3 regions of the Paenibacillus sp. ALJ109b genome follow, and region 2 is predicted to be linked to each of the others. Evidence: predicted binding sites of a transcription regulator. Region 2 holds the regulator's gene; each other region holds the start of a gene.
The links. The regulator NrdR, encoded in region 2, represses ribonucleotide reductase genes. The targets are predictions, from matches to a motif close to AACACNATATATNGTGTT.
Positions count from the first base shown of each region.

Region 1: a site for NrdR is predicted at 8,032-8,049, ahead of nrdI (class Ib ribonucleoside-diphosphate reductase assembly flavoprotein NrdI). Genes of this name have one in related genera too.
Region 3: a site for NrdR is predicted at 5,922-5,939, ahead of G3352_RS17025 (anaerobic ribonucleoside triphosphate reductase). Genes of this name have one in related genera too.

Region 1 covers NZ_JAAIFP010000014.1:40,823-51,352, forward strand. The annotation lists gene G3352_RS16000 (radical SAM protein) at 1-693, shown strand, start outside; gene G3352_RS16005 (ABC transporter ATP-binding protein) at 753-1,736, shown strand; gene G3352_RS16010 (ABC transporter permease) at 1,733-2,542, shown strand; gene G3352_RS16015 (ABC transporter permease) at 2,645-3,358, shown strand; gene G3352_RS16020 (hypothetical protein) at 3,424-4,467, shown strand; gene nrdF (class 1b ribonucleoside-diphosphate reductase subunit beta) at 4,556-5,518, opposite strand; gene nrdE (class 1b ribonucleoside-diphosphate reductase subunit alpha) at 5,561-7,645, opposite strand; gene nrdI (class Ib ribonucleoside-diphosphate reductase assembly flavoprotein NrdI) at 7,632-7,991, opposite strand; gene G3352_RS16040 (response regulator transcription factor) at 8,429-9,157, shown strand; gene G3352_RS16045 (sensor histidine kinase) at 9,186-10,031, shown strand; gene G3352_RS16050 (response regulator) at 10,028-10,530, shown strand, end outside.
Region 2 covers NZ_JAAIFP010000002.1:22,944-33,473, forward strand. The annotation lists gene polA (DNA polymerase I) at 1-1,232, shown strand, start outside; gene mutM (DNA-formamidopyrimidine glycosylase) at 1,349-2,179, shown strand; gene G3352_RS02065 (manganese efflux pump) at 2,334-3,110, shown strand; gene coaE (dephospho-CoA kinase) at 3,120-3,716, shown strand; gene G3352_RS02075 (lytic transglycosylase domain-containing protein) at 3,713-4,276, shown strand; gene G3352_RS02080 (alpha/beta-type small acid-soluble spore protein) at 4,384-4,605, opposite strand; gene nrdR (transcriptional regulator NrdR) at 4,721-5,188, shown strand; tRNA gene G3352_RS02090 (tRNA-Ala) at 5,375-5,447, shown strand; gene G3352_RS02095 (AAA domain-containing protein) at 5,665-8,409, shown strand; gene G3352_RS02100 (helix-turn-helix domain-containing protein) at 8,782-10,431, shown strand.
Region 3 covers NZ_JAAIFP010000015.1:225,927-236,456, forward strand. The annotation lists gene G3352_RS17005 (aldo/keto reductase family protein) at 1-764, opposite strand, end outside; gene G3352_RS17010 (cellulase family glycosylhydrolase) at 969-2,615, opposite strand; gene G3352_RS17015 (LacI family DNA-binding transcriptional regulator) at 2,918-3,931, shown strand; gene G3352_RS17020 (hybrid sensor histidine kinase/response regulator) at 3,981-5,621, opposite strand; gene G3352_RS17025 (anaerobic ribonucleoside triphosphate reductase) at 5,997-7,958, shown strand; gene nrdG (anaerobic ribonucleoside-triphosphate reductase activating protein) at 7,955-8,461, shown strand; cobalamin riboswitch at 8,720-8,917, shown strand; gene metE (5-methyltetrahydropteroyltriglutamate--homocysteine S-methyltransferase) at 9,138-10,530, shown strand, end outside.

The DNA of each region.
Region 1 (10,530 bases), on a different contig from region 2:
GAGAATGACGCGATTCGGGGCAAAGGCACGTTCAAAAAAGTGATTCACGCCATACAGCTGCTGTTGGATCTGCAAAAGCAGGGCTTGTACAAAGGTAAAGTGTCCGTAGCTCTGACTGTAAATGACCAGATGGTAGATCAGCTGTATAGCTTGATGGAATTCTTTGAAGAACTGGGTGTTGATTCCGTGTACTTCTGCTTCCCTTGGTACATCCCTTCCGATACGGCAGAAAAAATGGACACCTACTTTGATGCGCACTTTCCGCACCTTGCCTCCCGCTTTGCGAGCGACCACAAGAATAGCTGGCACTCTTTCACGTTTCACATCTCACCGGATCGTTTCGACACGCTAATTGAGGAATTTAAACGAGTCAATTCGCGAGTGTGGAATGTACGTATCCGCTATCAGCCTGCGCTGGAGCCTGAAGAGGTAGAAGGTTTTATTCGAGGTAGCGAAAAGCCGGCCATGAATCGGACCAAGTGTTTCTCGATCTCGAACCGGATGGATGTGATGCCAGATGGTAAGGTCAATCCATGCAAATTTTTTCCCGAATTCAGTGTCGGTAATTTATACGAAGAAAGTGTGGCCGATATTTTCCACGGTGAGGATCTGCGAAAACAACGCGAGATTCTGGCCTGCGGCCTAACACCGATTTGCTCCAAATCCGTGCTTCTGTATAACAACGGAGTTTAATCGCTTTAACTTTAAGCCGCCAATAAGGGAAAACATGCAATTATTCAGGAGGAGCGGGGATGGACTTTATCCGTGTACGGGAACTGCACAAATCATTCGTATATTACCGGAAAGAAGCAGGACTCAAACATTCACTGAAAAACTTATTTGCTCGTAAATCACTTGTGAAGGAAGCGGTTAAATCCGTTTCTTTTGATATCGGCCCCGGGGAGTGCGTTGGATTTCTGGGTCCGAACGGAGCAGGTAAAACCACGACGCTCAAAATGTTGTCGGGCATTCTATATCCCACAAGCGGAGAAGCCGACGTACTTGGCTATGTGCCTTGGGAGCGAAAGAACGAATTCAAACGGCTGTTCTCCATTGTGATGGGTCAGAAAAATCAACTTTGGTGGGACCTTCCCGCCAGCGATTCGATTTATTTGAACAAATGTATATATGACGTCGAGGATGATATCTATCGTCGAAGTCTTGCCGAGCTATCGGAAATGCTTGATGTGCAAGACCTGCTGGATGTACAGGTTCGCAGGCTGTCCTTGGGCGAACGTATGAAAATGGAGCTAATCGCCGCTCTGATCCACCGACCAAAGCTGCTTTATCTTGACGAGCCAACGATCGGCCTGGATTTCCCTTCTCAGAAGAGGGTGCGGGAATTTCTGAAATACTATAATGAGCAGTTTGGCGCCACGATCCTGCTGACGAGCCACTACATGAAGGACGTGGAGGACCTGTGCAAGCGGACAATCATTATTAACGAAGGAAGTCTTCTGTATGACGGAGACCTTCATAAGATTAACGATCTGTTTGGCGAGCACAAAATTGTAAAGTTGCAGTTCTCGGAGCCGGTTGCCGAGCAGCGGCTGGCCAAATTCGGAAAAATGATCAGCGCAGACGACTACAGCGTTGTTCTGGAGCTGCCCAAACACCGTCTAAAAGAAGTGTCGCGTGCTATGCTCGATTTGTTTCCAATCGTTGATTGGACAATTGAGGATGTGCCAATCGAGGAGAGTATCTCCATGCTCTACCAAAAGGAATCCGTCGGATGAATGGACGCAAATTGTATACGGCTGTTTTTTCGATGGGTGTGCAGCAATCGATGGAATACCGATTTCACTTCTTTCTCGGTCTTCTCGGAGCCGCGTTTCCGATTCTTGTTCAGTATTTTATATGGACAGCGGTGTACCAGCATTCCGGCGAATCGGCGCTATTCTCGTATTCATATAATCAAATTATTTTGTATACGATCTTGGCGGGCTTGGTATCCAAACTAATCGCTACCCAGTTCGAGCACCAGATCGTCGACGATATCAAGAACGGTGGTCTCAACAAGTATTTGATCAAACCGGTTAGTTACTTCGGATATCGGCTAGTATCCTTTTTCGGACAGAAGGCGATCTATTACGGCGTTACAGCTGTGCTTCTTGTGGGGATTATCTGGATCTCATCTGCAGGTGGTGTGCTTGAGTTCCAGGTCATACGGCTGATCTTGTTCGTCGTTACGTTGTCGGGGGCGCTTTTGCTCAATTTCTTGATCTCCTACTGCATCTGTGCAAGTGCTTTTTATCTAAATGAAATCTCTTATTTTTTCGTCATTACGAGTCTGCTGGTGAATATTCTGAGCGGAGGTATGTTTCCGTTGGAGATTTTCGGGGATTCGATTGTGGAGGCACTTCAGTACACGCCGTTTCCGTATACCATTTATTTTCCGGTCAATGTGCTCAGCAACAAAACGGAAGTGGCGGCGATGTATCAAGGATTGCTCATCCAGTTGGGGTGGATACTTCTGTTCTTATGGCTATCCCGTCTAACGTGGCGCATATCCATGAAGAAATATTCAGCGGTTGGGGGGTAGCGGAAATTCCATATGTTTAGAGTCCTGAGAAAATACGCACATTTGTACGGCATGTTCATCAAAAATTGTCTCATTGCTCAGATGGAATTTCGAGGTAATTTCATGATGAGCCTGCTGGTGGAATCCGTCTACCTGCTCGCCAAATTGTTATATGTACTCGTTGTGTTCCGCACCGATCTTCACGTCGACGGCATACCGCCCGAAGGGCTGCTTCTATTTATAGGCATGCACACCGTGGTGACAGGAATGTATGTTGGGCTGTTTTTCACCAATTTTACGAAAATTCCGGAATATATTAAGGACGGCTCACTTGATCTAATGTTAACGAAACCGGTTTCTCTTCAATTTATGGCTTCTTTGCGTTATGTCGATCTGGCGCTGCCAATCCCTGATGTGTTGGTTGGTTTCGTCATGATTGGCATTGGCTGGCATGCGATGGATATACCTCTGACGTTTCTCCAGCTTACCGGGTTTATGCTGCTGTTATTCGTCTCCATTATCATCACATATTGTCTAATGATTATCCCTGCATTGCTGTCATTTCGGTTCGTTCAGACGGGTTCTGCATCGGAGATCGCCCATTCCGCCTGGGACGCCAACAATTTTCCAATGGCCATATACCCAACTTGGGTCCGGCGGATCGGTACCTTCGTCATTCCGCTGTTCCTGATTACCAATTTCGGACCGATGTTCCTGCTGGGACAGCTCAGCTGGCTCTATACAGGTCTGGCGCTGGTCGGTTCGCTTCTACTTTTCACAGTTATACGCGTGCTCTGGAAACAGGCTGTGAAGGGATATAGTAGTGCAAGCAGTTAAGTCGGATGCTCGGACGTAAGGTAAGTATCCAGGCAAAGACTCAGAAATCAGAAGGGGGAGAAAGGATGAATGCTGTTCAGCTTCCCGTGTTGAATCCGCCGCTTAAGGGGTTTTTGCGGTGGGCTTACACGCTTTCGATTACCAGTGCACATGAGGAAACGATTCCTTGGTATTACAGCAATTTCATTCAGTTGTCCTGCAAGAAAACCTTTCTGGAGGATGGAAGACAGTTTTATATCGATTTTTTCCGGGGCCAGCCCAACGAACTGAATTTCAATAATCCGTTTCTGCTCACATGCTCCGTCAATTATACGATTCTGGAGCATTTGGCACTGGATGCCTGGCCCCCATTTTTTGAAGATCAGATTCGAAGCGGCTATTATTGCATCGTATTTTTGGACGAGTCCAGATTATCGCCAGCTGCGGCCTACCAAAAAGAAGCGTTTCCTCATCACCTTTTTCTGTACGGTTTCGATGGGGACAAACGCATTTTTGATGCTTCCATGTTTGACCATACGGGAGTTTACCGCAATGTACAGATTCCGTACACAGAGTTTTTGGATGCTGTCCATTCCATGAGACATCTGCTGAGAGAGGGACTTACCTCGGATCATCACACTTATTTTTACAAATACGAGCCGCATTCTCCTTATCCTTTCGATAAAATCGTAGCACTCGACCAGCTGCATGACTATCTGAACGGAGAGACCCATCTGAATCGCATTAATTACAACCCTGACGACGAACAGGCTTTTGGAATTAACGTCTACGACTATCTGCAAATGTACTATGATGCGGTAGAGAGCAATGATCCTCGGCTTGGTGACCGTAACGATGTCAGGCATCTTCATGTGCTCTGGGAGCACAAAAAAATGATGCGGGAACGGATTGCCTACTTGGTCGATGAGGGGATGATCCCTTACGACGAAAAACTGGTGAATGGTTATCAGGATATAACCACCAGGGCAATGAAGCTGAGGGATCAATACATCCGTCATGAAATTCGTGAAGACAAAGCCGTGTTTGCGAAGGTAAGGCTCCGATTGGAGGAATTCCGCAAGGAAGAGCCTGTTCTGCTGCAAAGAATGATTTCGTTGCTCGAAAAGTAAATAAAGAAGGCTATTCCTCCTGGGAGGAACAGCCTTCTTTATTTATAATCATAGGCTACACATTAGCCTTATTATGATTCTTTATGACTTATTCAAACTTGAAATCATCATCCGTCAGAGGTTCTACATTCAGAGTACGAATATACCCATTGCCTTTTTTAGAGAAAAAGTCATGCTGTTTGGTATGTGTACTGATTCCATTTAATACAATCGGGTTGACTTCCTCGTCATCAAATAATGGCTCAAACCCGAGGTTCATCATGGCCTTATTAGCGTTATAACGAAGGAAGGTTTCCACTTCTTCGGTCAAATGAATAGGTGTATATAATTCCTCCGTATATTGCAACTCATTTTGATGAAGAAGCTGTACTAGATCAACCAAACATTGATACACATCGTTCCGCTGCGTTTCATCAAAGCTTGCGTATATTTCCTGAGCCAACACCCCCACATATACACCGTGAATACTTTCATCCCGTAGAATCAGATCAATGATCTCACCACTGCACGTGAGTTTGCCTTGTCCGGCTAAATAGAGTGGATAGAAAAATCCACTGTAAAACAAATAACTTTCCAAAAGAACGGATGCAGCCATTGCCATATACAGATCTTTTGAAGTTTCAATATTCATGTAATACTGACGTATAATCGTCGCTTTGGTTTGCAGATATGGATTTTCTTCCACCCATTTAAAAACACTGTCAATTTCTTCGGTTGATGCTAATGTGGTGAAAATACTACTGTATGATTTCGCATGAATTTGTTCCATCATTGCCATAAAACTAAGTACGGCTTTGCGTTGCAGTCCATCCACATGTTCCATAATCTGCGGCATACCTACACCGCCCTGGATTGTATCCAGAAGGGTTAAGCCTCCCAAGACTTTCATATAAGCGTCTTTTTCTATATCACTGAGCATGCCCCAGGTCATTTTATCATCGGATAAAGGAATCTCGTCATCGGTCCAAAATTGCATAATATTCTGATTCCAGAACATCAGTGTGAAATCATCATCCGCTCGATTCCAGTTCACAGCTTGAATTGCCGGCATGGTATATCAAACTCCAATCGTAATACCCTAAAGGGAAATTATTTATATTGAACAAGCAATGCATTCTTCCATCGTCAGCTTGTTAGTTCTTGTATAATACAGAGATTTCAACCCTTTATGAGCAGCATACAGGTAGCAGCGAGCCAACTCTCGCGTGGATACATCACTGTTTACATGCAGAATGGTTGAGATGCCTTGGTCCACATGCGGCTGAATCTCCGCAATCAAATCAATCACCTTGAATTGATCCATTTGATACGCTGATTTGTAATAGAAGACGTTATCCTTTTGCAAATAGGGCATTGGATAATACGTAGTTGAATTGGCATAGGTCCGTGTCTCAATCTGTTCTACGATCGGCATCACACTGGATGTTGCGTTTTGGATATAAGAGATGCTTGCCGTTGGAGCAATAGCCATCCGATAGGCATGATAGAGACCATTTTTCATCACTTTAGACTTAAGCTGGTTCCAATCCTCGGGAGACGGAACAGCAATGCCGTTAAACAATTCTTGAACTTTCGGTGTGGTGGGACGGTAATCCGTAGTCACATAACGATCAAAATATACGCCAGTCGCATAATCCGATTGCTCAAATCCATAGAACCGTTGACCCGTTTGCTCTGCAAACTCCATACTTTTCTCCAGAGAATGATAATTCATGGTCATAAAGAAGGTACGTACAAAATCTTTGGCCTCTGAGCTTTCATAAGCAATCCTGTTTTTGGCTAAGTAACCGTGCAGGTTCATGGCACCCAAGCCAACGGAATGCATTTCGGAATTGGCTTTTGCCACACCAGGAGCATTGGCAACATGCGTCATGTCGCTGACGGAGGTTAGTGCAATCATGCCCTCATGAACGGATTCCTTGATCTTGCCACTCTCCATAACATTAACAATATTGAGGGAGGCCAGGTTGCAGCTGATATCTTTGCGAATAATATCCGGTTGACCATAGTCTGTAATTTCAGAAGTCTCCTGGAGCTGGAAGATCTCTGTGCAGAGGTTCGACATTTTGACTTGTCCTACGTTTTTCAAAGCATGTGCTTGATTGGCATTGGTTTTATTAATGATGTAGGGATAGCCGGATTCAAGTTGAGTCATCGCTATTTTGGTCAGCATATCCCGTGCGCTGAGCGATTTTTTCTTCTTCACCCGGTCGTCAGCCAGCAAGGTATCATACATTACGTCCAGATCCATATCATCCAAATGTGTTCCATACGCCTTATAGACACTATATGGTGCGAAGAGGTACAGGGGCTCATTATCTTGAGCCAGCTTATAGAAACGATTAGGAACAATAAGTCCGATAGAGAGAGTTTTCAGCCGGATTTTCTCATCTGCATTAATCTTTTTGCTATCCAGTAGTTCCATGACGTCCCAACCAAAAATATTATAGTATGCTGCGCCGGAACCTTTACGTTGACCCATCTGATCGGCGTAGGTGAAGCCGTCTTCCATCAGCTTGAGAACAGGAGTAATTCCTTTAGCGGCACCTTCGACACCTTTAATGACTTCACCACGAGCACGCAACTTCGACAGATTGACAGCAACGCCACCACCGATTTTGGATAACTGCATACAAGTGTTTAGTACATAGTTTATAGAGTTCAGTGAATCATCCATTTCAAGCAGGAAGCAAGAAACCAGTTCTCCGCGCCGACTTTTTCCTGCATTTAGAAAAGTAGGGGTTGCGGGTTGAAGGCGCTGCTCCATCATAGAACGAGACAGCAAACAAGCCGTATCAAAGTGTCCTTGACCCAAGTGAAGAGCTACGGCTGCTACACGATCTGCATATTGTTCAAGGTATGTTTTGCGGTCATAAGTTCTCAATGCATAATCAGTATAGAACTTGGACGCTGCCATATAGGAAGGAAAGTTATATTGATAGCTACGCGTAATTTCAAATACGGTTCTAACTTGGTCAGCTGTATAGGAAGCATAGAAATCCTCGTAATAATCATGATCAATCATGAATTTGACTTGATCATCAATATTGGCAAACGCCATACTTTTATCTTTGATTTCTTTCATAAACTCCTCTACAGCCTCTTTATCCTTATGTAACTGGAAGAAGCCATCAGAGTCACGCTTTAGCAGCATGTTATTTAATTCAATATGTCGCAATGCGGCTCACCTCCTGTTCAAAATACTCCACGTCTTTCTTGGAACCTGATAATTCAAATTTACTGATAACCGGGACGTTATAAGATGCAGAGATCAAATCTGCACTTTTGGCAAAACGCTCACCCCAGTTGCGGTTACCGCTGGCGGCCACGCCAATCAGGTATTTAGAGTTTTTTTGCAAAAAAGAAGACACCTTATCAGGTATCTGTCCAAAACCTGTTGTATATGTCACAAGTACGTACGGTTCATCAATCGTCATTTGATTCTGAATCTGAACAGCCGGCAGTTGAAGCTTGGAAATAAACCTCTTAACATTCCCGGTTATCGAATCATACACAATTAGCACTATCATATCCTCCTTGACAAATGAAAGGTGATCAAAAACAAACACTATATATAGATTGTTTTCTTAATTTTATATCAATATATAGCTTTGTCAAATGCATATTGGTATCAATTTTGTGAAAAACCTGATGAATGGGCTCTATTACTAGGTTTAAAAAATTTGTGGCTTAGTAGATATCCATATTCGAATACACGATATTTGGTGCATGAGAGAATTATGATTGACAGCCGTCACCGGCAAGAAATAAGCCTGAACATAATCGTTCATACATTGTCTACAATTCAGAGATAGATTATTAAAGGCATGGCTCTATGGAGTCATGCCTTTTGAGTACGTTGAAGGTATGCTGATTACATCAAGTTCACTCACTGGCTTGAGGCTTTACAATGAGAAACTAAGAAAATGACCCGAATATTGCAAAAATTTGGAGGTAAGACATGAACGGGACCCTGCAGCAAAATAGAATATTGATTGTAGATGATGATAAACGGGTCCGTGGACTTCTTCGAATGTATTTGGAGAAAGAACAATTTATCGTTGAGGAGGCTTCGCTGGGCTGGCAAGCCTTAAGCAAGCTTCATCATGACTCGTATGCCATGATCATACTGGATTGGATTCTCCCCGATATTAAGGGGATTGAAATATGCCAATATCTACGGACCAACTTAAGCATACCCGTCATGTTTCTGACAGCCAAGTCAGAAGAGGTGAATCGGCTTGAAGCTTTCAAAGCCGGGGCGGATGACTTTGTCATGAAACCGTTCAGTCCGAGGGAAGTTGTGCTGCGCATCAAAACCATGATGGCTCGTTATAACGGATTAATCAAACCTACGCCAAAAGACCATTCAGCAAGCGAGGTGTTGATCTCCTCTATTTTAATCAATCCTACTTCCCGAAGAGTCACAGTAGAACATGAGGAGATTCATATGACTCCCAAAGAATTTGATTTGCTTTATCATCTGGCGACACACGCGGAAATCGCATTCTCCAGGCAGGATTTGCTTAGAATTGTTTGGAAAGTCGAGCATGAGGAAGATCTGGATTATCGAACCGTAGATACCCATGTGAAACGGTTGCGTGACAAACTATCCGAGCATGTGCCGAATCGGGAAGATCTAATTCAAACCCTATGGGGGTTCGGTTATATTCTTCGTTTGCCTCACTGATTCTTATCTTGCAGTTCAGGAGGGGAATATGTCTTATAAACAAATCAAGTGGATGATCTTGCTCATTCCCACCTTAACTGTTGGTCTCTGGGAATATGTACGACATCAGTTTCTGCTCCCCTATATATCAATGAATTTGGGCAACTGGCTTACGCCTGTCATTGTATATGTTGTGAGTATAACGTTGTTAACTCGGCTGTTTCTTATCCTGGAACGTATTCAAAAAGAACTGGAGCATGAGCGTGCTGCCAAAATCGCGCTTGAATCCCGTGAAAAGCTGGCCAAGGAACTTCATGATGGAATCGCCCAATCTCTTTTTTTGTTATCGGTGAAAGTGGGGCGTTTGGAGGAACAAGCCAAGCAGGATCAACAGCTGGACGATGTGTATTCGATCAAGAAAACGGTTCATGAAGTCAATCGTTATGTGCGTCAGGCCATTGCCGATTTACGTTATGATCCTAACGTTGACAATACCTTCACTATGAACGAATCGGTCACACTACTTGGCCAAATTCGAAGAATTGCCAAAGATGTCCCCGTCCAAATCGAACTGGATTGGAGCATCCCGGATGATGCATTTACTGATAAAGAGAAAGTAGAACTGCTCGCTTGTATTCGGGAAGCTCTTTTTAATATTCAAAAGCATGCATCTGCTTCACAAGGATGGATTCAGGGAAACGGGCACAAAAAGTGCTGGAATATCACGATTCGAGATAATGGAAAAGGATTTGAGATGAATCCCTTTGAACGAAAGGATCGATATGGACTGAAAATCATGAGAGAGCGGATGAATGAACTGAACTTTAACATGCAATTCCGAAGGGAGCAGCAGCTTACTGTTGTCGAATTTTCAAAGGATGGTGAGATGTTATGAGCCATACTCGTGTACTTGTTGTAGACGATCACGCTCATGCGAGAGAAGCCATATGTGAAATTTTATCCATGGATCCCGGCTTTGAAGTGATTGGCGTCGTATCGGACGGTCAACAAGCGGTTGATTATACAGAACAGTGGCTTCCCGATCTAATCCTCATGGACATTCAAATGCCCATTATGAACGGTCTTGAAGCAACACAGCGGATCAAATTGGCGTTTCCTTATGTGAAAATTGTTATGATTACCGTCTCGGATGATGTACTCCACCTACTGGAAGCGTTGAAGCGGGGAGCTCAGGGTTACTTGCTCAAAAATCTGGAACCGTCCATGTGGCTGGAATATCTTCATTCCATTGTTACAGAAGAGGCTCCATTGAGCCGCGAGGTGGCTTACCAAATCCTGAAGGATGTCTCACTCACGGAGAAAAAAGAACCTGACGTTCCACTAACGACAAGGGAAAAGGATATTCTGTATGGCGTGGCTGCAGGGTGGACCAA
Region 2 (10,530 bases):
GTAATGAGATGAACGCACTTTTCCATGAACTGGAGATGCCGTTGTCACGTATTCTTGCAGATATGGAGAAACAGGGCATTAAGGCTAATACGGCAGATTTACAGGCTTTGGGTAGTGAGTTCGAAGAAAATATCACCAGGTTGATGGCGGAAATCTACAAGCTTTCCGGTACGGAATTCAATCTGAATTCACCGAAACAGCTGGGTGAGATTTTATTCGATAAACTCGGTCTGCCTGTGGTGAAGAAAACAAAAACAGGATACTCTACGGATGCCGAAGTATTAGAGAAACTGGCTCCATATAATGATGTGGTCAAACATATTCTGCAATATCGTCAACTTGCCAAGTTGCAGTCCACATATGTAGAAGGACTGCTCAAAGAGATTTCAGATAAGGATGGCAAGGTGCATACGTTTTACCGTCAGACGATCGCGGCTACTGGACGTCTGAGCAGCCAGTTTCCGAACTTGCAGAACATTCCGATTCGGATGGAGGAAGGTCGTAAAATCAGGAAGGTATTTGTTCCTTCCGAACCAGGATGGTCCATTTTGGCAGCAGACTATTCGCAGATTGAACTGCGCGTCCTTGCACATATTTCAGATGATGAGCGGCTGAAGGAAGCTTTTGTTCAGGACATGGATATCCATACGAAGACGGCCTCAGATGTGTTCGGTGTGAAGCCAGAAGAGGTGGATGGAGACATGCGTCGTTCTGCCAAGGCGGTTAACTTTGGAATTGTTTATGGCATCAGTGATTACGGCCTTTCGCAGAACCTGCACATCACGCGGAAAGAGGCAGCACAGTTTATCGATCAATACTTTGAAGTATTCCAGGGTGTTCGCCGATATATGGATGATATTGTGAAGGAAGCCCGTCAGGATGGTTATGTCAAAACGTTGCTGGAACGCCGTCGTTATCTGCCAGAAATCAATGCAAGCAACTTTAACCTGCGTTCCTTCGCGGAACGGACAGCGATGAATACACCGATTCAGGGAACTGCGGCAGATATCATCAAGCTTGCCATGGTACAGATGGATGAAGCGCTACGTGAACGCAAGCTGAAGAGCCGCATGCTGCTACAGGTGCACGATGAACTTGTATTCGAAGTGCCTGCGGATGAGCTGGAACTGATGAAAGGGCTGGTTCCTTCGGTGATGGAAAAAGCATTGGAGCTGTCAGTACCGCTAAAAGCAGAAGTCAGCTACGGAGAGAACTGGTACGAGGCTAAATAATAGATCCCAAGCGGGTTTTCCGTTATTTTACAAAATGATGTTCAACTGTTTTCGACACAAGAAGGGGTCCCGCTGAGCGCCATCTTCCGTTATAATATAGGGGAGGTGAGAACATCATGCCGGAATTACCGGAAGTCGAAACAGTCAGAAGAACATTGAATCAACTTATTGTTGGCAAGACCATTGACTCAGTTACCGTTAGCTTGCCGCGGATTATTCAGCGGCCGGACGACATAGATGCATTTGCAATGGAACTTAAGGGACATACCGTGATCGGTGTGGAGCGCAGGGGCAAGTTTTTGCGTATTTTGCTGGACGGGCTTGTGCTTGTCTCCCATCTGCGGATGGAAGGCAGGTACGGGGTGTACCAACAGCATGAGGAAGTGGAGAAGCATACCCATGTTATCTTTCACTTTACCGATGGTACAGAATTACGTTACAAGGATGTCCGTCAATTCGGTACAATGCATCTCTTTAATGCAGGTGAGGAACTGGTATCCAAACCTTTGTTAAAACTGGGGCTGGAGCCGCTTGATCCTGCGTTTACTGTAGCCGCATTCCGTGATGCTGTTGGTAAACGCACGACCAAAATCAAAGCCATCTTGTTAAATCAGGCATATGTTGTAGGCATCGGGAATATTTATGTGGACGAGGCATTGTTCCGCGCAGGCATTCATCCAGAGACCATTGCCAAGACATTGACCGAAGCCCAGTTAACCGTACTTCATGAAGCGATCGTGATTACGCTGCAGGATGCGGTGGATGCAGGTGGTTCCTCCATAAAGTCCTATGTCAATGGACAGGGCGAGATGGGAATGTTCCAGCATCAGTTGAAAATATATGGACGCAAGTCTGAACCCTGTGCAACGTGTGGTACATTAATCGAGAAGAGTGTAGTGGGCGGCAGAGGTACGCATTACTGTCCGAAGTGTCAACCGCTGCTCTAAATCGTTGATGGGTTTGCCAGCATGAACGAAATCGTCAAATTGTAGCACCCTTGGATTCCTCCCTCCATATACTGATATGGCAGAAATAAGCGGGCGTATACCCATACTGGCAGCCGCCAGTTGGAACGAGTTCCGCACAGGGGAGGAATCCGGGGTGCTGCATCATTTTATTTCATTACTGGCGCTTGCTTTGGCGCTTAGTTTAGATGGTTTTGGGGTCGGGATTACATATGGGCTGCGGAGGACTAAAATTCCGCTGTTATCCATTGTCGTCATTTCCATCTGTTCAGGTCTGGTTATTGCATTATCCATGCAAGTAGGTGTGCTTCTGTCTCATGTCGTATCTCCGGACGTGGCTTCAATTGTTGGAGCGGTTATTCTGATCGGTATTGGCGCATGGTCGTTGCTGCAACTCATTCGAAAACGTGACAAAGAACAGCTGGAAACGGACAATGGAGTGGGTGAGGGGACAGCAGCAGGAACAATCCGCAGTAGTACGCAAGCCTCCTCACCAGAAGCTCAGTCGAAGGGCAGAAATCAGGTGCTCGCGCTTGAACTTGAGCCATCTGCTTCTGGAGGATCTCTGGAACGAATGGTCTTTACACTTGAGCTGCGGAAGCTGGGTGTAGTTATACAAATTCTGCGTAGTCCCTCAAAGGCGGATATGGATAACTCGGGCAGTATATCCGTCCAAGAAGCGATGTGGCTTGGTATAGCCCTTTCTCTGGATGCTTTCGGTGCAGGATTAGGGGCAGCATTATTGGGATTCCCGACTTTGTGGACAGCATTAGTTATTGCGTTGTTTAGCGGGGCATTTCTGTCACTGGGAATGAAAGTTGGATTACGCTTTGCTGCTTTGCGGTGGATGCGAAGATTATCTGTATTACCTGCGCTTTTATTAATGTTTATGGGAATAATGAAGTTGTTGTGAGGTGAAATAATGAATATTGGCTTAACCGGCGGGATCGCGACAGGCAAAAGCAGCGTGTCCGCCTTTCTCGCCAGTAAGGGAGCGTTGCTCATTGATGCAGATGTTATTGCCCGGGAAGTAATGCTGCCCGGGCATCCCGTTTTGGCTGCGGCTGTTCAGCGGTTCGGACAAGCCATATTGAATGAGGACGGAACACTGGATCGGAAAAAGCTTGGCAGTATTGTGTTTCAGAATCCAGAGGAACGTAAGGCACTTGAGGCGATTACACATCCTGCGATCCGCAAGGAGATGCGCGAGCGCGCTGCTCTGTATGAGATCGAACATCCGGACAAGCTGGTCGTATCGGATATTCCGTTATTGTACGAGTCAGGGCTGGAGGAAGGCTTCGAAGAAGTGATGGTTGTTTACGTTCCGAGGTCAGTGCAGCGGGAACGACTGATGAGCCGGGATGGAATGACGGCGGAACAGGCAGATGCCCGTATAGACGTGCAGATGGATATTGAAGATAAGAAGCAGCGTGCTGACGTGGTTATCGATAACAGCGGCTTGTGGTCAGAGACGGAGCAGCAACTCATTTCATTTTTGCATCGTAAGGGCCTAATATGAGATTGCTGCGTAAGAAACGGGTATTGTTGTTAATGTTTGTGTCTTTTGTATTGGTGCTGTTCCTGAATACCAATTGGATGTCATGGTTCTATCCGATTCATTATAAGGAAGAGATTCGGGCCCAGTCTCAGAGTTATGAGGTTGATCCGTTTCTCATCGCTTCCATCATCAAGGTGGAGACCAATTTTAAGACAAGCAAGGAATCCAAGAGAGGTGCCATCGGTTTAATGCAACTGATGCCCGACACTGCTAACTGGATTATGGAGCAGGCTAAAATACCGGGCACCTCATTGGAAGAATTGAAGCACGAGCCTGAAAGGAATATCCAGCTGGGTACCTGGTATCTACGCAATCTGTCAGATCAATTTGACGGCAATGAAGCGGCTATGATTGCTGCTTACAATGCAGGTCCAGGTAAAGTGAACTCATGGCTAAGGGATGGCGTATGGGATGGTTCATTCGAGACGGTCAAAGATATTCCGTTTGGAGAAACCCGGCACTATGTACAACGCGTCATTTATTATTATAATCAGTATGTAAAGATCTATAATACGTTCTAAGTTAATACAATCTGGATTCATGGTCTAAAATAAGTAGAAGCACCGAGCAGGCCGGTTGTTCACCGGCCGCTCCATGCTCCTCTGTGTACCGTATTACGATGCAGATATTATTGGTATTGACCTGCCAATTGCTGTTCTGCAATTGTTACCAGACGCTTCGTGATGTATCCACCGATCGAACCGTTCTCGTAAGAAGTCATGTTACCTTGGTATCCGTCTTGTGGGATGCTGATTCCGAGTTCTTGAGCAACTTCATATTTCAGTTGTTCGAGAGCTGCGGAAGCTTTAGTTACCACCAGGTTGTTGGAGTTACCATTGCTTTGTGCCATTGCTGTTCACCTCCTCGCGGTTGGTAAAAGTATTATGTGTCGGCAATACGATTTTCATAACTAAATGCATGTAGGCAATTTCTGGTAAAAAGTAAAACATGGGAAGTGATCTGATTTGAAATGTCCTTATTGCGCCTATCTGGGCACAAAGGTGCTTGATTCAAGGCCGGCCAATGAATCGAAATCGATTCGTCGTCGTCGTGAGTGTGAGCAATGTAGCCGTCGATTTACAACTTTTGAAATGGTGGAAGAAACGCCGCTGATCGTCATCAAGAAAGACGGCAGTCGTGAGGAATTTAGCCGGGACAAGATTCTTCGTGGCCTGATTAGAGCTTGTGAGAAACGTCCGGTCTCTGTGGAGACACTGGAAATGATGGTATCTGAAGTAGAGAAGTCTCTGCGAAATACAGCCGATGCAGAAGTAGAGAGCCGTCAAATTGGCGAACTGCTGATGGAACAGCTGTTTCCAGTGGATGAAGTAGCCTATGTGCGCTTCGCTTCCGTGTACCGTCAATTCAAAGACATCAATATGTTCATGAAAGAACTGAAATCCCTATTGTCCAAAGAAGGCAACGAGGATTAGTGAAACGGGTAAAAGGGGAAGAGCATTCTGGGGTTACCATCTGTGTGTTCCAGTAAAAAGGTTGTTCTTCTCCAATCACTTTAGCTTCAAGGAAAAAGTTGTTGACAGCAAAAGCTGTATTTTATATGATATAGAAGTCGCCTGCGGAGCATTGCAGATTTGGACAACTTGTTATATTCATAATTTGGGGCCTTAGCTCAGCTGGGAGAGCGCATCGCTGGCAGCGATGAGGTCAGGGGTTCGATCCCCCTAGGCTCCATACCTAAAGAACCCGCTAAACACAAGGATTTCCGAGTGTTTGGCGGGTTTTTGCTGTACAGGATTTGTTTGATGTTTGGTTGACTTGTGGTAGAATACGTGCCATTCGAGTAAACTCTACTTAACTTGTATGAAGATGGTGAAGCGATGGGGAGTGGCTTTTCATTATCACTAGGGAAAAATACACTTTTTAAATTACAATACAGGAGAAAAACAAAATGAATGAACGAGAAATTTTGATTATTCTGGATCAGAATGATCAAACAAGAAATATTGCAGAGTTCTCAACTGAGGAAAATAGTGTGAAAATTAGATTCAATAAAGGTAGTAAAACATACAGCTACTCGTTGAATAAAATTATAGTGAAAGAACGTCCTATACACAGGATAGTCCAAAATCAAATTGTATTGAAGGATGGATTGCCGATACATAATGTTCAAGAAGTAGTGGTATTTGAAGAACTCACTAAGGTTTTTATGGAGAATGAACAATCAATGCTTGTTGACACTGCCGCCATAAGTTTTGCGGAAAACAAAGAAAGTTATCAACAATGGACGAGCCTACTCAATTATTGGAAAGAGATTGCACAACACACCAAAGCAGATCCTGGTCGGGAAGCATTTTTGAACAAGCAATTTTCTAAGTTGAATTTTATAAACAAGGAAAGCGTGCTTGCAACATATATGAGTGGTTCTTCCATCGATCAAATGAAAAATGAATCAGGCCGGGTAATCTATCCATTTCGGTTTAATTTAAGTCAGAAACAGGCGTTGGAGCAAGCTCTTGAAAATAATATTTGCATTATAGAAGGACCCCCGGGAACTGGGAAAACGCAAACGATTTTAAATATTTTGGCGAACTTAATCATACAGAATAAAACTGTAGCCGTAGTTTCTGGCAACAATGCAGCGGTACAAAATGTTAAGGAAAAATTACAAAAACACGGTTATGGTTTTGTAGTAGCATCAATGGGGAATTCCCAAAACAGAAAAAGCTTTTTTGGGAATCTACCTGAATATCAAGAAGTTATGGATTGGGAAATTGATGAAGCAGATGCAGTAGTTCAGGTAATTGGGGAAGTGACGCAGAAGTTGAATACTTTGTTGGACTTGGCGAATCAAAAAGCAATACTTGAGCAACAGATCGCAGCATATCGGCTGGAGCAAAAACATTTTAAGCATCATAACCGGAACCACCAATATGGAGAGATAGAACGATTATTTTATCGTAGTAACACGCCTGAAACAATAGTTTCCTTCTTAGTAGATGAGAGTTACATAGGAAATGGTCTTAGGGGAATAGCACAGAGAGCAAAATTAATTTTTAAATATGGTTTCACTGACTTTAAAAAGTTAAAAGAGGATCGTCTGGAATTGATTACACAAATGCAAACAAAATATTATGAAACTAAATTGCAACAATTAGAGAAACGTAAAAATGATATTCAGCATGTGCTACATATGGAATCTTTCGAGGATCTGTTAAAGCTTCACGAGACTAATTCTGCAATATTGTTCAAACATGAGTTGTACCAAAGATACAAAAATAAACAGAAATTTGTTGGTGATGAAAAAACGTATAAAAATAACTTTGATGAGTTCTTGGATCAGTTTCCTGTGATGCTCAGTACAACGCATTCGCTGCTTTCGTGTATTCCAGAGGGTTTTCTCTTTGATTATGTCATTATTGATGAATCATCTCAGGTGGATCTCCTTACAGGCGTACTTGCTTTATCTTGTTGTAAACATGCGATTATCGTTGGAGATACCAAGCAATTACCACAAATCATTGATCAGAGTATAGAGAGCAAACTCCAGCCACATCAAGTGAAAAAAAACTATAATTATTTTGAACACAGCTTACTTACATCCGTAGTTGAAATGTATGGTCAGAATTTACCACGATCTCTTTTGAAGGAACACTACAGATGTCATCCGAAGATCATCGGGTTTTGCAACTCTCAATATTATAACAATGAACTGATTCCTTTTACGCCTGAAGCGGATTCCGATATTCCGATAAGAGTTCATTACACAGTCAAGGGAAACCATTACAGAAGAGTTACGATCAAAGGTAGCGAGGGGAGTTTTAACCAAAGGGAAATTGAAGTAGTGAAAAAAGAGATCATCAAGGAGCTTCACCTGGATGGTTTATTCAGTGAAGATATAGGTTTTACTTCGCCTTACCGCTTACAGGTGGAAGAAGCTGAATTAGCTTTGCAGGACGGCATTGAAATCGATACTGTACATAAATACCAAGGGCGTGAGAAACCGATCATAATTATGTCTACAGTACTTGATCAGACACGTGACGGGCAGATTGGTAAGAAGTTTGTTGAAAACTCAGCTTTGGTCAATGTTGCTGTATCCAGAGCCCAAAACCAGTTTATATTAGTTACAGATTATGCGTTGTTTCGAAATTCCAGAAAAGATATAGGCAACTTAATTCGCTATATTGAATACAACTCTATGCACGAACACGTCACTCATAGTGAACTTATTTCCGTGTTTGATTTGTTATATTCAGAGTATTCAGAACGTTTGAATGATTTACAAAATCGATTGGTGATAAAATCTAAGTATAAGTCCGAAAATATCATGTGGCGTGTTTTATCGGATATCCTTAGTGAAGAGGTATACAAAGGAATTACCTTTTGCAGACAGGTATACCTCAAAGATGTATTCAAAAATACTGAACACATGACGGATGAACAAAAGAAGTACATAAGGAACAGAGCATCATTTGATTTTGTAATCTATGATGCTTTGAACAAGCAACCTTTTTTTGCGATTGAAGTTGACGGATTTGCCTATCACCGCAATAATCGCGATCAAATCAGACGAGATATGTTGAAAAATGATATATGTGAAAACTATCCGTTTCCTTTGGTAAGACTTAAAACTACCGGGTCTGATGAGATAACTAAAATACGAACGCAATTAAACCAAATGCTAATTCCCTAATCACGAGATAAATAAATGGAGAAAGGAGCCGCATCATGGGCTCAGTACGAACTTCAATTCTGCATGACACTGGAGCAGAAAGTGGTGAAGAGGGCAAATAAACCAAACTAAAACAACATTTTCTTGTTTTTGCATTGAATTAACCTATGCTAATTCTCCTTATGACCTCTCACATAGTTATGGCGACAATCGTAAAAACTATTTATAATTGAACGCTAGTATTCTGGAGGAAGCCACAATGTTAAAATAGTCATGCAGAGCCGTTTATCAGGCATCATCCCATCATCAGTAAGTGGACTGAGTGACCCCAGAACGGAACGATTATTTTAGTTTTCCGCTAACAGTCATAACAGTCACGGAGGAATAAGAATAATGAACAACTCGGAATGGGCAGAGTCCTATTTTCCAATATATACAGCAGACAGCATTCAATCATTATATAGTACGTCAACCATGCCAATACATAGAATCCATGAGGACTTGACCATTCTGTTGGCCGTTTCAAGTGGTAAGGGTACACTTCATCTCGACGACGATCATATTTACGAACTCACCGATGGCATGGTAATCCTTATTCCGGCGAAGAGTGATGTTGTTATACAGGGGAATCTGATGCACCCTCTTCATATATACACCCTCTCCATTAGCACACAAGAACAGAAGAGATCACTGCCCATGGAAGCCATGGGACGGTCCAGTGTGCTTGCGGCAGGAACGCTTATTGAGTTCTATGAACCAACGATTGCAACTCAGCTTGAGGAGCTCTATATGTATCGTTTACCTGGCAATGAAGTCAGGCATATGCGTAACCAGATTCTGTTTCATCAAGTACTGATGAGTCTGTTGGAGCAGATGGAAGCGAGATATATTGCGAATGACCAACCGTCCATGGAACGCAGCATCACATTTATGGAGAACCATTTTAGTGAGAAAATAACAACCGAAGGGCTTTCCGAAATTGCGGGGGTCAGTCGGTCTCACTACTCCATCCTATTTAAGCAACTTACTGGATTCGCACCCAATGAATATCTTTCACGCTTACGTGTTCACCGGGCGAAAGAGTTATTAATTAGCGGGTCCGCTTCACTTCGTGAGATCGCGCTAAAGGTCGGATATAAGGATGAATTCTATCTTAGTCGTCGCTTCAAGCAGCAGACAGGAGAGAGTCCTTCAGGTTACACACGTCGCAGACCTTTTCAACGAGTGGCTGTGTGGTTTGCGCCTTATGCGAGCCATCTGATGTTACTTGGATTAGAACCAGCGGTCGTCATCTCGGAAAGCAGCGAATATGTAAGCACAGAGGGAGTAAGCCCACCTCAAACGATACGTTTTATCCACTCGGACAGTTCACCTGAACAAATAAAGTCGGCATTGCTGGATGCTAATATTGAGCTCATCATTGCAGCAAAATTGCACATACACATGAACGAATTAAGCTCCGAAACTCTGCGATCAATCGCTCCTATTATCGAAATTGCGTGGATGGAGCTTGGGTGGAAAGAACATCTGCGGTTTATCGCACAGGCGATTCAAAGGGTGGAGAAGGCAGAACAATGGCTGGCAGACTTTGAAAGGGAAGAACAACAGGCGCGGGAAGCTATTCAAACAAGCCCGATTGTGAATGAGACGCTGACCATTCTCGTCATAAAATCAGAAAAATTACAAATATATGGAATTAGAAATGTTGGATATGTGATGTATCGATCGCTAGGATTACGTCCTCCGGCCAAGATTGCCCAGGAAATACAGAGGTTTGGCGATCAATTTCATTCGGTATCTATCCAACTATCGGAACTTCAGGATTACGAGGGCACTCGTATGCTTGTCATTGTTTTTCCAGATGAAAAAGGGTCAAAGGCTCATTCAGAAGGTATATTTAACTCGGAATACTGGAAAGGGCTTGAGGTAGTGAAGCAAAATCGGATCTATCATCTGGAGCAGGAAGAGTGGATACCCTACAATCCGGTTTCCATTCGTTTGCAGCTCGGACGGGCTGTATCCTTATGGACTGGCATCCAATAATCCAAAGGTTTTCTCAAACAAAAAGGCATGGTTAGGTTCTTCCTGCATGCCTATAATTAGCTATTGTAATGAGAATGATTTTCATATTCAAAGAGAAAA
Region 3 (10,530 bases), on a different contig from region 2:
TCCGCCACTTCAATTAACTGGCGAACCTTGCCGATCCGATCAGCGTTAATCTTCCCTTCATCCCATCCCAGCTTCGCTGCCCGGCTGTTCTCGGGAATATCGGACACCGAAGTGTATTTCCCGGTCAACAATCCTTGTGCCAGTGGGGAGTAGACAACTTGTCCAATACCTTTGCGCTCGCCCAACGGGATGATTTCACTTTCGATGTAACGGTCAAACATGTTGTACACTGGCTGGTTTACCACGATATGATCCAGCAACAGGCGGTCAGCAGTACCCAATGCAGCTTCCATCTGTGCCGCGGTCCATTGACTAACACCTACGTAGAGCACCTTGCCTTGACGCACCAGATCGTCCAGTGCTCGCAGTGTCTCTTCAATTGGTGTTTCGGTATGATAGCGATGGCAATAATATATGTCTACATAATCAACACCCAGCCGTTGCAAGCTGGCTTCGCATTGTTCCTTAATATGTTTACGGGATAACCCTTGGTCATTTGGACCGTCACCCATTTTACCAAATACCTTGGTTGCAAGGACATAGGAATCGCGGGAATACGCTTTCAACGTCTGCCCCAGCAGTTCTTCTGCTGCACCCCGCTCGTACACATTGGCTGTATCGAAAAAGTTGATGCCTTCATCGAATGCGGCTTCAATTGATTTCACCGCGTTTTCACGTTCCACATATCCTCCGTATGTCAGCCAGCTACCCAGGCTAATCTCGCTTACTTTCAGTCCGCTTCCACCTAATCTACGGTATTCCATTGAATGCACATCCTCCTCTAAACTGATTAATGATGAAGTTCCCTTTCTATTGTATCGTATTCGGCTCGGATTAAAAGGGCTTTGGAGAAGAATTTGGGAAATAGATAGGGATGAATATGAAAAGCTCCGCTAAAAGAGCGGAGCCTCGATACGCGTCAAATATTACCCAGCCACCACATTTTAATGAATGGGCACTAGCTCATTTTAGTTAGCTGTTACGATAAATTGTTCCCATGCTCCGCCCACAGCGTTACGATTGGCATACAGCACGCCTCCGTTATTCAGATCCGAACTGACATATTTACCGTTCGCCACGGATTTGAAGGCAACCAATCCTCCGCCCAGATCTTCTCGGGTAAACTTCTCCCATGTGGATGGGTATGTGGCCGAGGCGATCAAACGCCCGCCATTATTCAGATCGGCTTGCACATATTTAATATTGCTCATCGACAGGAAGGATACCGTCCCATCCGAATTCTGGATGATTTTGAACCTTTCCCAATGTCCGGCAGTATCCCGATTGGCTATCAGCGCATCTGCACCGCCATTCTCTGCGCTGACAAAAGTGCCATTAGCGTTGGCTTTCAGGCTGGACCATGTTTCTGTAAAAGGAGCCGTTCCCGTATGTTTCTTGACCACATTCTGGAACGAAGTATTAGAGGCAAAGTTCGCCGTTGTGAACTTGCTCCATTTGGAAGCAATCGTTGCTGCACTGTCGGTATTCAGGTTCGGTGCCGGGTTATTGTTGTTATTGTAATAACCCCAAGTTCCGCCCCCTTTGACCTTATAACTCCAGTTCGTCCAAGAAGCATTCAGTGCATTCAGTCCGGACAGCCACTTCTCGGTCAGATCATCCTGGCCAAAAGAGAACTCGCCCGCTAAAACCGGAACATTCCAATTCTTCTGATAGGACGCCATATCCTTCAGCCAGCGATCCATCTCCGAATTGGTCAAATCCCAGTTGTTATAGTCCGTGAATTGATAATGGTGCGTCTGATACATCACATTCGTCCAGCCATAAGTCGTTGGTGGTGAAGCTGCCCACCAGTCGAAGAATGCCGCGATGATGATCATGTGATCGGCATCCTTGGCACGGACAGCTTTGTACATCCGGTCATAGAAATCCATCTTTTGCTTGATTTGAGCAGCATTTTCACCCGTTCCCATGGTCACAAGAGGTTCATTGAGCAAGTCGTACGCAGCAACGGTTGGATTGCCTTTGTAACGTGTTGCCATCCGTTCCCAGATCTGAATAGTCCAGTTCTGGTATGTAGAATTGGTCCACAGTTGGTTGGAATTCTCCTGACCGCAGGAATGCCATGGACAAGCTGCTCCCGGTGCACCGTGCAGATCGAGAATGACATACAGGTTCCGTTTGCCCGCTTCATCAATCAGCCAATCCAGTTTGCGGAACGTAACCGAATCAGGCTTCATGACACCGCTGGTGTTCATAAAATCCTCCCAATAGATCGGCACACGCACAACGTTCATGCCCCAGTACTTGATGTTATCCAGATCACCAGCCTGAATCCAGGTGTCCTGATATCCATTGATCAGACTCTGTGCACCCGATTCCCCAAAACGATTCGTCAACGTGCGACGCAGCGTGTACTCATCTACTGCTCCAGAGGGCGTCATCCATTCTTCCTGCAGCAGCCAGCCACCCAAATTTGTTCCACGCAGATTCACCACATTGCCTGTACCCGAATTATTGCGGACAACCGTCCCGTTAGCCTTCAGGAAATCCCCTGATCCAAAAGCCGCACTTGCCTTCGGTGAACCTACGGCCGAAGCCAGCAGGCCCAGCAGCAGACAGCTGCACAACAGCATGATAGTGCTCTTCTTCAACATGTTGACGCCTCCCTTAAATGGTCATATCTTGAGGTATGACTGAACCAGGATGCAGCACTCACGACGGGTAACGATAATGCTATATAAACAGCGGGTATACGGGGGTACGATCCATGGATGTCCGCTATTTATCACAAGTGAAGGGGTGGTGAAATCGATTACATTTTATCGAATATTAAACCCTTTATCTCTCCACTATCCCCAATTATTGTTTCAAACGGTTATAACTTGTAATCGTTTTCAATTGGAATTATAATGAATTTGAATTAATTGTCAATCACTTATTTGGAGTTGTGAAGAATATGGATGTCAAAATCATTGATGTAGCTGCCATTGCAGGTGTGTCCCCGGCAACTGTATCGCGGGTCATTAATCAGCACAGCAAAGTAAGCACCAAGACCAAAGATAAGGTGATGCGCGCCATCGAGCAACTGGGATATCACCCCAACGCAGCAGCCAAGAATCTTCGTTCACAGCGAACGATGACGATTGGCGTCATCGTTCCGGATATTAACAACTCCTATTATGCCGAAATTATTAAAGGCATTGAGAACATCGCCTACGCCCGCCATTACAAGGTCATTATATGTGATGCTCATAACCTGAAAGAGCGAGAAGTCGATTATCTCAATTTGCTGCTGGATCGGACCATTGACGGTGTCATCATTATCACGCCCATGCTGGCGGATGAGGAATTATTCCACCTTGCAGATAAGGGGTATCGCATTGGCATCGTTGGCAAATACATTGAACATGATCAGATCCCGTGCATATATACAGACAACGTGAAATTTTCCCAGGAAGTTGTTCAGCATCTCGTTGAGGCCGGACATCGGAATATCGTTTTCTTAAACGGTTATCCTGAAGCAATCGACAGCTATGAAAGGCTAGAAGGCTACTTGAAGGCCCTGCGCAATCATCAGATTCCGTTCCGTCCCGAACTGATCGAGAATGGGAACTTCAATGAGGAAGGTGGGTACGAGGCCATCAAAAGATTGTTTAACAAAGGCCTGTCCTTCTCCGCTGTATATGCGGCAAATGATGAGATGGCGCTAGGTGTATACAAAGCATGTACGGAATACGGAATACGCATTCCCGAGCAATTGGCTATCGTAGGTGTAGATAACAATCGAATCAGCAAATACATCCATCCTACGCTAAGTTCGGTGAACCAACCCAAGTATACGATGGGGGCCATTCTTATGGAGAAGATGATTGATACGATGAATACGAATGAATTTCAGGATAAACGTGTATTTAAAGTCGACTCGGAGCTGCTTGTTCGAGGTTCCTCTTCCTTTAAAATAACAATATAAAGCGCACCCGTGACAGGTGCGCCTAGTTTAATTTTATTTTCTCATGTTCTTAATGCACAATGATGCTTAACGCATTCAACAAATCAGCCTGCTTCACCGGCTTGGTCAGGACCGCATCGAAGACTTCTGCTTCATGCGGATCGATATGCATGCCATACGGAATCAGCACTATGACCGGGGAATCTGTAACCAGGCGCTTCAACTTGTGTACAAAATCCACAGCACCGCCCTCCAGCAATCCCATATCCACAACGGCCACATCCGGCTTAAAGCCCTCCTGAATCCAGTCGTACGCTTCGGTCGTAACCGAGGTCATATGCACATCCATCTCCCATCTGCGCATCAGGGAAGAGGCCCCTTGCAGAATGTCAGGGTCCTTGGCAAGCAGCACCTTTTTGCCCTTAAGTCGATGCTGAATATTGGCAAGCTGAGGCAGTTCCCAATGTCTGCGGAGCGGCAGGCAGATCTCGAATTCTGTCTCCTTGTCTCCCATGCCATGCACCTGAATACGGCCGTTCATAAGGATGGCGAGGTTTTGGCTGACCGCCAGTCCGAGATTGGTTCCAACCAGCTTCTGTGTACTTATATTTCCGTCCAGATTGTTAATTGATCTAAGCTTATTGTCCGAAGACAACATGCGTCCGGTGTATTTCACTTGGAGTTGAAGGATACCCTCATCCTCTGCATCTCCACCATCTACGGTTGCTGTAATCAATACCGAACCTGTCCGTGTTGAATCTAGAGCATACTGAATGACATGGGCCAATAGTTGCCCGATCTTGATTTCATCCCCGACAAAAACCTGGGACACATTCAGATCAAGGTTCAATCCCAGCTCAATGTTCTTGCTCAGCGCCAGTCCCGCATAGAGATAAACGGTATTTTCAATCGTCGCTACCAGATCAAATGGATCATCATGTACGACCGTTTTGCCTGCATCATTGACGTTATTAAAACTCATCATGTTATTCAACAGGGAAAGCAGAATATTACCGCTGGTTTCAATCATATTCACATATTCTGTCTGCTCGTCCGACATATCCGGTGTACGCATCAGGTCGGTTAATCCCAGAATGCCGTTCAGGGGATTACGAATCTCGTGGCTCATCAGCGACAGCATCTGCGTCTTGGTCATCGCCTCAGACTCCGCACGTTCCTTCTCTGCCTGCAATTGCTCTTGTAATTGCTCCGAATCATTCAGCTTCTGTTCCTGAACTTGAAGCGTATCTTCCAGATCCACCACATACCCGAGAAAAACGGCCATGGCCTGCAGTGTTTTCATATCCGTTTCACTGATCACATAATCAGGATCATCCATCAGACAGATCGTACCGAACGTTTCCCCGGACCTCCGCATAATGGGAATCCCTACAAAGAAACGATTTCCCAGTCCGCTTGTTACGTCCATTGATTTCGTAAGAGGATGTTCACATGTATCCGTGATGATCAGACTGCTGCCCTTATCTCTTAATACCAGGCTGCAATATGAAGCTTCAAATGGAAGTTCACTACCTTTGGCGATCAACTCTTCCTCGCGGTTAAAAGCCTCGATAATAACATTGGTCACGCCATCATTCGTGGCAACGAAGATGGTGTTCACCTTTAAGATTCCGCTTAATACGTCAACAATATGGGACGCGGCTTCCTGTATATTTTCATAGAAGCCCCTTGTAATGCTTACCGTTCCCATGACTCACCCCTCTTGTCTTAGCTGCATTTCAAACCCGTATTCCACAGTATGATTCAATCGATTAACGAGGGTTCAATATTCCGAAACAGCTGTCACAAACTATTCATATATGAAGTTTTCTATCCTTTTTTTTCAAGCATCGTCAACTGAACTTGCACGGTAAATAGAAATTATACGCTTACCCTGAAGCTTTGAAAACCTCTATCATTCAGGGCTATAAATCATGACAGTCGACCAGCTTCTCCCATGTGATCATTATCACACCTAAATAACAATATATAGTTTATAAATGGATAAAGAAACTCTACATGTAGTGTTCAGTGAATGAACATTATCCCTATACAATTTCAATTTCATTATTTAGGAGGAACTGATATGAACATGCTTGAGTATGCCTCTCCACCGGCATCCGATCAGCTATCTGACCTGGGAAGACGAATTATTGGTGCTGAAGACGCCGATACGCTGAGGGAGAATGCCAATCTGAACGGAGACTCATTCAGCGGCAAGATGAGCAGGCTCGGTTCGGAGACCGCCAAGTGGCATGCTCTGCGTCATGTGCTGCCTAAGGAGCTCGCTCTAGCTGTGGAGAACGGGGATCTGTATGTACACGATCTGGATCAGTATGCCCTTGGAACGACCAACTGTATCTTTATTCCGTTCGACCGGCTGCTGGCCTCCGGATTCAATACCGGCAACGGTTCGGTTCGTACACCACAGACGATCATGTCTGCCATGGCACTGGTGGCTATTATTTTTCAATCCCAGCAGAACAGCCAGTACGGCGGTGTATCCGCCAATAAAATCGACTGGGATCTCGCACCTTATGTGAAGCGTTCGTTTCGTAAGCATTACCGGAAGGGACAACGGCTGTTCGAGGAGATTGCCTCAATTGAGGATGAGCAACTGCATCTGGATAGCGATGAAGCAAAGGAGAAGTGTCCTCGAGCCTTTGCCTTTGCCTATGAAGAAACGGAACTGGAGACCGAACAGGCTGCCGAATCCCTGATCCATAATCTGAACACCATGAGCAGTCGTGCTGGGGGACAAATTCCGTTCACTTCGCTGAACTACGGACTATGCATTTCAGCCGAAGGTCGACTCGTGTCCCGGTCGTTGCTGGAAGCGACCATTCGGGGACTGGGTAACGGAGAAACTCCCGTGTTTCCACAACATATTTTCCAGTGCAAGCAAGGAATTAACCAATCTGAGGGAGATCCGAATTATGATTTATTCCGACTTGCTGTGACCTGTTCCTCACGGCGCATGTATCCGAACTTTGTCAATGTGGATGCTTCCTTCAACCTGCCCTATTATCAACCGGAAGATCCCGATACGATCATTGCGACGATGGGATGCCGGACACGCACACTTGCTGATCGCTTCGGACGCAATCGTCAGAGCGGTAAAGGGAATCTGTCCTTTAACACCATCAATCTGGTCAAGCTCGGCATTCGATATGGGATCTGCCAGGGAGCAAGAGCCATCGCTGACCGGGCTGGCTTCTATACGGCGCTGGAATCGGTCATGCACAATGCTACGGATGGTCTGCTGCACCGGTATCGAATTCAGATGAACCAGCCTGCCAAAGCATCGGACTTCATGATGCGGGAAGGAGTATGGGAAGGCGGTGAACAATTGGCTCCAAATGAACCGGTGGCCGATCTGTTGAAACATGGTACGTTATCCCTTGGTTTTATCGGACTTGCTGAATGTATGACCGCTCTATATGGCCGTCACCATGGACAAGACCTCCATGTACATCGAGAAGCCTTGAATATCATTCGTACGATGAGAGAATTCTGTGACCGGATGAGTGAGCAGCACAACCTGAATATCACCTTGTTCGCTACGCCCGCTGAGGGCCTATCCGGCAAATTCACCAAGATCGATCGTGAGCGATACGGCAGCATCTCAGGGGTCAACGACAGGGAATACTACACCAATTCATTTCACATTCCGGTCTATCATACGCTTCCTGCCTATCGCAAGATTGAACTGGAAGCCCCCTTCCACTCACTATGTAATGCCGGAGCGATCTCATATGTCGAACTCGACGGGAATGTAAGGGCCAATACCGCCGCTTTCCAACGAATCGTTCAATACGCGCTGGCCCAGGACATTGGGTATTTCTCCATTAATCACCCGATTGACCGTTGTCCGTCCTGTGGCTATGAGGGCGTTATTGGAGATGTATGTCCCGGATGTGAGGCTCATGAAGACCATGTACATTTCCAGCGACTGCGCCGGGTTACGGGATATCTGACCGGTGACTATAAAGTGCGCTTCAATGGGGCGAAGCAGGCCGAAGTGAGAGACCGGGTGAAACACCGGTGAATCTGTATGGTTACATCCCGGAATCAGTGAACGAGGGGCCTGGCCTGCGTGCCGTGTTGTTCATCAGCGGATGCCGCCACGCTTGTCCGGGCTGTTTCAGCCCCGGCTCATGGAGCTTCCGTGCAGGCGAACCATTTACGGAGAAGGGTCAGCAGCAGATTTTGCATGAAGTGACCTCACACCCCTTGCTGGAAGGGGTAACGTTATGCGGAGGTGATCCTTTTTTCTCTGCAGCAGAATGCGCCTCCTGGGTTCGGCAGCTTCGGGCTGCTCGACCTGATCTGACTGTATGGGCATACACGGGGTTTGTATATGAGGAACTGATTACAGACCCGTCACGGGCGGAGTTATCCCGGCTATGCGACGTCATTATCGATGGGCCTTACATCGCAGCTGAGCGTGATGTGTCTCTTCCTTTTCGCGGCAGTCGTAATCAGCGCATCGTTAATGTGGGTGCAACAATGGCTGGCCAGACAATCGTTACCATGCAGTTAGATGCATAGTAACGATTTTTTATTTAGGGGAATCAAGCACATCTTGCGAGATAATTTGCTTCATTTTAAGGAGCCAAATCTACCAAGTAAATCAAGGATTAATAGAACAAAATTTTATTTCCGATCGGATTAGTAATATATGTTGCAAGCCCGTAGGTTATCGTCTATGATTGGTAGCATAAGAGCAAGTATACGACGATTGCATCATGATACAATCTATCATCTATGCTTGGTCGCCAATTTCATAGCCAGAGATGTGTACGCACATTTCTGCACACGGAAACAGGTGCCGACCGCGCTACATGCGTGGTCAGGCTTAAAAGGGAAGCACGGTGTAAGTCCGTCGCGGTCCCGCCACTGTATACGGGGAGTCTATGCATATAATCCACTGGTGCAACCACCGGGAAGGAATGCATATGGCCATGATCCGCAAGCCAGGAGACCTGCCTGTTTCGACAGCATCGCATGACCTACGGAAGATAGGGAGGTGTTAGAGCAGCCGCTACAACTACTTATAGCAGGTGTTCTTTCCCATTCTATCTTTGTGCACAGTCGTCATTCATGATGCCTGTTTCTCGGGGTATGGAATCGGAAGGAATGCCTTTTTTTGATGCCTTCAAAAGAAACACACCACAATAGCTTCAACTTGATGAGTTTACCTATTATAAATGAGGAGGAATTTTACATGTCGCAATCACAGCAACAAGTACTGACAGGCAACCTCGGTTATCCCCGCATCGGTGCGGGGCGCGAATGGAAAAAAGCACTGGAGTCCTTCTGGGCTGGCCGAATCGATGAATCCACGCTTTATCAGGAGCTGACCACGCTTCGGTTGCAGGATCTGAAGAAACAGCAGGCACAGCAGCTCGATCTGATTCCTGTGGGCGACTTCTCCTACTATGATCATATTCTTGACGTATCCGCGATGTTTGGCGTCGTTCCTGAGCGCTTTAACCATACAGGCGGACCGGTATCCGTATCTACTTATTACGCCATGGCCCGGGGTAATGATCAGGCAACGGCCTGTGAGATGACCAAGTGGCTGAACACCAACTATCACTACATCGTACCTGAGATTCATAATGATACTGCATTTGCATTGCTTGAAAATAAACCCCTTGCCGCCTATCGCGAAGCGAAGCAGGAGCTTGGGCTGGAAGGTAAACCGGTTGTCGTCGGCCCGTACTCATATGTACGGTTCGCCAAAGGCTATGACTCGGAACACTTTGCAGAGATCGTCACACGCCTCGTTCCCGTATACGCCCAGCTTCTGTCTGAGCTTCAAGCAGAAGGCGTACAGTGGGTACAGATCGACGAGCCTGCTCTAACGCTGGCTGTCTCTTTCGAAGATGAAGCCTTGCTGCAACAGGTGTATGCTGCCTTGGCACAAGCTGCACCGGAGTTGAAGCTGCTGCTTCAAACGTATTTCGAATCGGTGGAAGCTTATCCGGTCGTGACAGCTCTGCCTGTTGCCGGAATCGGCCTGGACCTGGTCCACGGCTATGAAGGCAACCTCGCCAGCCTGCGGGAGCATGGCTTCCCGCAGGATAAATGGTTGGGCGCCGGTGTCATCGACGGGCGCAACATCTGGCGCGCCGATCTCGCAGAGACGGCGAAGCTGCTGGAACAGGTGGCTGAATTCGCAGCCGAAGGCAAGTTGATCATTCAGCCTTCCTGCAGCCTGTTGCATGTACCGGTTACTGCCGCTCAGGAGAGCGCGCTTGATCCGGTACTGCGCAATGCCCTGGCCTTTGCCGACGAGAAGCTGGAGGAAATTGCGACGCTCGGCACGTTGTTGTCCGGCGGTGCGAAGCAGGCGGACCAAGCAGCGGCTTTGGCTGAAGCCAGCCGCCGCGCCCAGGCAAGCACCGAAGCGGTGCGCCTGCTGAGCGAGTCCGAATCACGGACACGCCTGAGTGGTGCGCCTGCAGGGGTGCACGCTGATGAGCAGCTGCTTCGTAACGCGTCATTCCAGGAGCGACGCGAATTGCAGCAGCAAAAATGGTCGCTCCCGCTGCTGCCAACAACAACTATTGGCAGCTTCCCGCAAACGGCTGATGTGCGCAAAGCACGTGCAC